Regions from separate parts of the Streptomyces sp. NBC_01431 genome, predicted to be linked through region 1. Evidence: riboswitches for the same ligand, from Rfam matches in the RefSeq annotation. Region 1 holds a riboswitch; each other region holds the start of a gene.
What was found. Region 1 has a riboswitch for cyclic di-AMP ahead of OG522_RS22565 (transglycosylase family protein). Riboswitches for the same ligand answer to the same signal wherever they lie in the genome.
Positions count from the first base shown of each region.

Region 2: linked by a shared signal. The riboswitch ahead of OG522_RS17825 (M23 family metallopeptidase) and the one ahead of OG522_RS22565 (transglycosylase family protein) in region 1 are both predicted to bind cyclic di-AMP.
Region 3: linked by a shared signal. The riboswitch ahead of OG522_RS03470 (transglycosylase SLT domain-containing protein) and the one ahead of OG522_RS22565 (transglycosylase family protein) in region 1 are both predicted to bind cyclic di-AMP.

Region 1 covers NZ_CP109496.1:4,897,133-4,899,326, reverse strand. Annotated here, with positions in the region: gene OG522_RS22565 (transglycosylase family protein) at 118-816, opposite strand; cyclic di-AMP (ydaO/yuaA leader) riboswitch at 820-984, opposite strand; gene OG522_RS22560 (transglycosylase family protein) at 1,242-2,194, opposite strand, start outside.
Region 2 covers NZ_CP109496.1:3,883,835-3,886,028, reverse strand. Annotated here, with positions in the region: gene OG522_RS17830 (PP2C family protein-serine/threonine phosphatase) at 1-824, shown strand, start outside; cyclic di-AMP (ydaO/yuaA leader) riboswitch at 1,077-1,215, shown strand; gene OG522_RS17825 (M23 family metallopeptidase) at 1,227-2,194, shown strand, end outside.
Region 3 covers NZ_CP109496.1:706,338-708,531, reverse strand. Annotated here, with positions in the region: cyclic di-AMP (ydaO/yuaA leader) riboswitch at 551-745, shown strand; gene OG522_RS03470 (transglycosylase SLT domain-containing protein) at 748-1,560, shown strand; gene OG522_RS03465 (STAS domain-containing protein) at 1,949-2,194, shown strand, end outside.

The sequences.
Region 1 (2,194 bases):
GGACCCTGATTCCGGGTCAAAGGGCCACAAGGCTACTGCCAGGTAACAGCGAAACCCCGGCCCGGCGCGTACGGGGGAATGCGCGCCGGGCCGGGGGGACTTGGGGCCGGGTCGGGCTCAGCTCAGGTGGAGCTTCTGGCCCGGGAAGATCAGGTTGGCGTCCTTGACGATGTCCTTGTTCAGCTCGAACAGCTTCTGCCAGCCACCCTTGGTGCCGTTGGCGGAAGCGATCTGGCCGAGGGTGTCGCCGGCCTTGACGGTGTACTCGCCGTTGCCCTGCTTGACCGGCTCGGAGCGCTGCTCGCTGCGGCTGGCCTCGGGCGCGGACTGGGTGCGCTGCGACTTCTGCTGCGGCTTGGCCTGCGGCTTCGAGGTCTCAGCGGACTTGGTGGACTTGGAGGACGACGAGGAACCGGAGGTGTCCACGTCGGCCTTGCTGCCGCCGGAGGTCAGGTTGCCGGCACCGGCGCAGGACCAGGCGCCCGGACCCTGAATCGCGAGCAGCTTCTCAGCGGTGGCTATCTGCTGGCCCTTGGTGGCCAGGTCGGCGCGCGAGGCGTACTGGGTGCCGCCGGCGGCGGCCCAGGAGGACTGCGAGAACTGCAGGCCGCCGTAGTAGCCGTTGCCGGTGTTGATGGACCAGTTGCCGCCGGACTCGCACTGGGCGACCGCGTCCCAGGTGGAGACGGAGGCGGCGGAGGCGTTGCCCGCGGCCATCAGCGGGGCGGCGACAGCGGCACCGGTGACGCCGGCCAGCGTGACGACACGGACGGCCTTGGACGGGCGACGGTGCTTGCCCTTGCCGGAAAGCAGCATGGAGGTTCTCCTCACCGACGCCTGCGAGGTGAGCTGTCGGGTTCGGGCGTGAGCTGCCCGGCCGAGCGATGGTGCGCCCGTCTTCACCCCAAGCCGGCCGACAGCGTCAACTGCCGGGCCCGGCACTTACCTTGGGTCCCCCGCTCCTGCCTACGGCGCATAAGCGTCGACTGTTCCCGTCGGCCGACGGCAGGATTCGGCGTGCTCGGTCGACGGGGCTCGCGGTGACGAGCGGTTCCGACGAAAACACACGCCCCGCCAATGTTCAAAGACGCCCATCGGGGAGAAAACGCCCCTACTCGCCGAAATGGAAGGGGCGTTTCCGCAGGTCGGGGGCGGGGCGGACGGACCGGGCAGGCGGGGTGGGCCAGTTGAGACGAAGAGACCCATATCTCACTTGCACAGAACGGACATACGCCCTCGAACTACCCCTGTTTCGGTACCGAGTTCGGGGTGGCCACCGCCGCCGCCGCGGCCTTCAGGTCCAGGCTCTGGCCAGGCAGGATGAGATTCGGGTCGGTACCGATCAGGTGCTCGTTGGCGTGGTAGAGCGCGGGCCAACCGCCCTGGATCTTGTTCGCGGTGGCGATGGCCGAGAGGCTGTCGCCGGGGCGGACGGTGTAGTCGCCGTTGGCCGCCGGGGTGTTGCCGACATCACGTGAGGACCCGTCACCTCGCGAGGCGCGCCCCGCGTCACGGCTGTCGGACGAACTGCCCGAATCGCTCTGACCCGTCGGAGCGGGCTTACCGGTCGGGGCGGGCTGACCGGTCGGGGCGGTCGAGCCGGTCGGGCCCGGCGTCGCGCCCGAGCCCTCCTCCGGCGAGGGCGCCCCGCGGTGCTTGCCGGGGCTCGCCGGGGTGGACGCGGGGGGCGTCGCGGGCTTGGCGGGGTCGGCCGTCGGCGTGCCGCCCGGCGTGGGAGTGGCGGAGCCGGTGGGCGTCGTGGGAGTCGGCGCGGTGCCGGGCGTCTTGGTCGCCGGGGTGGTGGGCAGCAGGGGGGTGTCGGCCGGGTCCGGCGTCGCGGGCAGGCCCGGGTCGACGTCGGCCGCGGCGCCGCCCTTGGTGATCCCGTCGGCGCAGCTTCCGAAGGCCTTGGGGCCCTGAGCCGCGAGGACCTTCTCGGCGACGGCTATCTGCTGGGCCCGGCTGGCGAGGTCGGCGCGCTGGGCGTAGTCCGTACCGCCGTACGTCTCCCAGGTGGTCTGCGAGAACTGGAGACCACCGTAGAGGCCGTTGCCGAAGTCCGCGCTCCACATGCCGCCGGACTCACAGGTCGCCACCTGGTTCCAGGTGCTCGCGTCCGCGGCGTTCGCGCCGGTCGCGGCGAGCAGGGGAAGAGCGATGGCCGAGCCGGTCACCCCTGCCGCGACGACGAGAG
Region 2 (2,194 bases), 1.0 Mb from region 1:
ACCGCATCCTGCGCCGCAGCGACGAACAACTGGCGTCCGCCCGCGTCATCGCGGAGACCGCGCAGCGCGCCGTGCTGCCCACGCCCGCCTCCCGCATCGGCGGCCTCCACGTCGCCGCGCGGTACGAGGCGGCGCAGGCCGACGCCTTCATCGGCGGGGACCTGTTCGCCGTGCAGGACACCCCCCACGGGGTGCGGCTGATCGTCGGGGACGTACGGGGAAAGGGGCTCCAGGCGGTGGAGGCCGTCGCCGTGGTGATCGGCGCCTTCCGCGAGGCTGCCGAACAGGAGTCCTCCCTGGAGGCGGTGGCCCGGCGGCTGGAGCGGGCGCTGGCCCGCGAGGGCACCCGGCGTGACCGGCTCGACGCGTTCGAGGGGTTCACCACCGCGCTGCTCGGCGAGATCCCGCGCGGCGACGGCACCGTACGCCTGGTGAACCGGGGGCACCCCGAGCCGTTGATGCTGCACGCGGACGGGGCCCTTGACGTGCTCGTCCCGGCGGAACCCGCGCTGCCGCTCGGCATGGCGGACCTGGGGGTGTGGCCGGACCGGTCCGACGAACGGTCGTTCCCGGCGGGGTCGACGCTGCTGTTCTATACGGACGGCCTGTCCGAGGCGCGCGACGCCGAAGGCGTCTTCTACGACCCCCGCGCCCGGCTGCTCGGAGCGATCTTCCCCGGTCCGGACGAGGTTCTGGACGCGCTCGTGGACGACGTACGGCGCTACACCGGCGGGGGCACCAACGACGACATGGCGCTGCTCGCGGTGAACCGGCCCATCGAGGGCCAGCCCGACCGGCGCCGCACCGTCAGGATCGTGAAATGAGTGCGGCGAGAGCCGGTCACCGTGGGTGCCCGTGGGGTATCCCTCCGCATAACATTTGACACACCGTCAGGAATGCCGGGTGACGCGAGCCGCGCTGAATCGCCGTCAACTCGCCCGGTTTGACCCGGCTGTGGGTACTAAGTCCAGGCCGCGGCCGTTAACGATCAGTGAGAACGGCTTGGAATCCGGACCGGGTGTCTATTAACGTTCGATAACGCAGCGCGGTCGGCCCAGCCGCCGCAACGGCGGCACCGCGCGCATGCGCCGAATCCCGCAAGGGAACCGGGGAACCACCAACTTGGGGTGAATCGGGCGCCTTCGCGGGCGCTCGTAGGAGACCTTCCTGCTCCGAACCCGTCAGCTAACCCGGTAGGCGAGAAGGAAGGAAAGGAGCGCGCCCTCGTGGCGTCCAACGAGCCTGCCCTCGACACCCCGATTTCTCCCGATTCCCTGTACGGCGATGCGCCGGACCAGAGCGAGACGTGGGAGGAGTGGGACCCGACCGCGGAGTCCATACGCCCGGTACGCGGCCGGCACCGGGTGGCCAAGCAGCGCGGCGGACTCGCACGCAGCTCCACCGTGCTCGGCGTCGGCGTCATCGCCGCGGTCGGCGCGGGCGGCATGGCCACCGCGCAGACCAAGCCGCCGGTCTCCATCTCGCTGCCCGACTCGCTCACCAAGAACCTGCCGGACCTCGGGTCGCTGCCCGGCGTCGGCGAGCTCGTCTCGCACGACGCCCCGAGCACCCCGAAGACCGAGGCGGCGCGGGCCGACCAGAAGATCGCGGCCTCCCCGCTGACCATGACCGGGCTCTCCACCGCCGAGGCCGAGCAGGGCGCCACCGACGCCGGTGAGGCGCTGCGCGCCCGCATCCTCCAGCAGGCCGAGCAGCAGAAGGCGGGCGCCGTGGCCGAGGCCAAGGCCGCCGCCCAGAAGGCCGCCGCGGAAAAGGCGGCCGCGGAGGCCAAGGCCAAGCAGGACGCGGCGGCGGCCAAGGCCGCGGCGGACAAGAAGGCGGCGGCGGAGGCCGCGGCGAAGAAGGCCGAAGAGGAGCGGCTGGCCAAGCTGGCCGCCAGCTACTCGCTGCCGGTCGGCTCGTACACGATCACCTCCACGTTCGGCGAGGCCGGCTCGATGTGGGCCTCGGGCCACCACACCGGCCTCGACTTCGCGGCCCCGACGGGCACGCCGATCAAGGCGGTTCACTCCGGGACGGTCAAGTCGGCGGCCTGGGCTGGTGCGTACGGCTACCGCACGGTGATCACGCTCGACGACGGCAGCGAGCTCTGGTTCTGCCACCAGTCGTCGATCGCGGTCAGCGCGGGGCAGAAGGTGGCGACCGGGGACGTCATCGGGCGGGTCGGCGCGAC
Region 3 (2,194 bases), 4.2 Mb from region 1:
TGTCGGCGCCCGGAAGATCAGCGAGAGCGGTCTGCGGGAGGGCCCTGAATTCATGACGGCATTCATGATTTCCGCCGCGCTTTCCTTGATCAAAGCGCCGTCTGTGTGGCCACCGAGTGTGCGGCAGCTCGTGCGGCCCCCGGCGCCGAAATGATCTCCAGCGGTCGGCCGTGCTGCCGGAAGGGGCGGGGGGCCGGGTGGGTGTCTCGGGGGCGCACCTGCACCGAGAGGTGCCTTTTGTCCGAAATTAATGGACTTTAGTACCCCTTGTTCTTGGATCGGTAATGTCGCAATTGGTGCTATTGCCTGCGTGCCGTCGCTTTTGTGTGCAGGGCGTGAAGGACCTCGCTGGGCGAGTGAAGTAAGTCACGTATGGCTCCATCGATGGGCGGGGGATGCGGACGTCACTTTCGTTCCAGCACAAGAGAGTTGAGGGCCGCGGCAGGGGCCGACGAGGGTCGCGGAGTTCCGGGAATCCCTATTCTGGATCATCGGAATTGAATTCCGGCCTTGTTTCCAGTCGGCCCATTCGCTTAAGTTCACCGTCAATCCGGGTGGAACGCCGAATCCTGCCGCCGTCCGGAACCTCCCACACACGTACGGCAGGAGCGGGGGACCCAGGTAAGCCGCCGATCCGGACTTCCGGAACGACTCCGGGGTGAAGTCGCATGCACACACGCACTGCGACCGGACAGCTCCTGTCCGAACCCGACAGCTCACCTCGCAGGCGAAGGAGAGGAATTCACCATGCCTGCAAAGGGCAAGCACCGCCGCCCCAAGTCCAACTCGCTCACCCGGGGCCTCGCGGCCGCGGGTACGGGCGGCGCAGTACTCGCCATGCCGGTGATCGGTGCGACCGCGGCCACCGCTGCGCCCGCAACGGTGCCGACCGGCACCGTCAAGGCCGCCGTGGCGGCCGTCGCGCCCGCCAAGCCGATCACCGCGGTGAAGGCAGCCCCCACGACCTACTCCGTCGTCTCCGGGGACTCCCTGTACAAGATCGCCGACGCGCTCAACGTCAGCGGCGGCTGGAAGCAGCTCTACCAGGACAACCGCGCCGCCATCGGCTCGGACCCGGCTCTGATCCACCCCGGCATCAAGCTCACCATCGGCTCCAAGGCCGCGGCGGCCCCGGCCGACACCTCCCGGGCCACCGCGTCCGGCCGCGCCGACCGCTCCGCGCGGCCGACCACCCTCTCCGTCCAGAACGTCGCCGCCGTGACGAGCGCGCCGAAGTACGCCAACAACCTCGACGGCTGGATCAGGCAGTCGATGGACATCATGGCCCAGCACGGCATCCCGGGCAGCTACAACGGCATCTACCGCAACATCATGCGGGAGTCCTCCGGCAACCCGCTGGCGATCAACAACTGGGACTCCAACGCCGTGGCCGGCACGCCCTCCAAGGGACTCCTCCAGGTCATCCAGCCGACGTTCCAGGCCTTCCACGTGCCGGGTACCTCCCTGGACCTCTACGACCCGGTCGCCAACATCACCGCCGCGTGCAACTACGCCGCCAAGACGTACGGCTCGATCGACAACGTGTTCGGCGCCTACTGACAGGCGTTCGCCGAACGGGGAGGTTTCGGGCCCGGCGCGCCGGTGAACGGGCGCGCCGGGCCTCTGCCTTGTCCGTGACTCAGCGCGTCCGCTTCCGCACCAGAAGACCGTCTTGGCGCCTTGACGAAAAACCCGCGTGGCGGGAGTGGCCCGATGGTTGATGACCGGTGCCCTGCCTGCGAAAACTGCCCTCGTCTCTGCGCGGCCGGAACTCGTGCGGAAGGCGGTGCAACTTTCGTTCACCCCGCAGGGTGAACTGTTCAGAGGGTGCACGTTTCTGCATGCGGGCGTGTTCCTAGGGTGGTAGTGCGTCACCCCGGAACACGGTGACTGCCCGACGACCGTGTACTCCCGTGTTCGCGGGAGTCGTTCCGCCCCGGGAGCCGCCATGGGAACCACCGCTCGGCCATCCGTCTCCGCACCGGTGCCGCTGCCTCCGGGTCTGCTTCCGGCCCCGTGCGGCAACGCCCGTACCCACCTGACACAGGGGTTCACGGTGGTCGAGATCCACGGCACCGTGGACCTGGCCACCGCGCCCGGCGTACAGGTCCATCTCGACGCGGCCACCCACACGCCCGGAGCGCGAGTGATCGTGGACCTGCGGCCGGTGGCCTTCTTCGACTGCGCCGTCCTT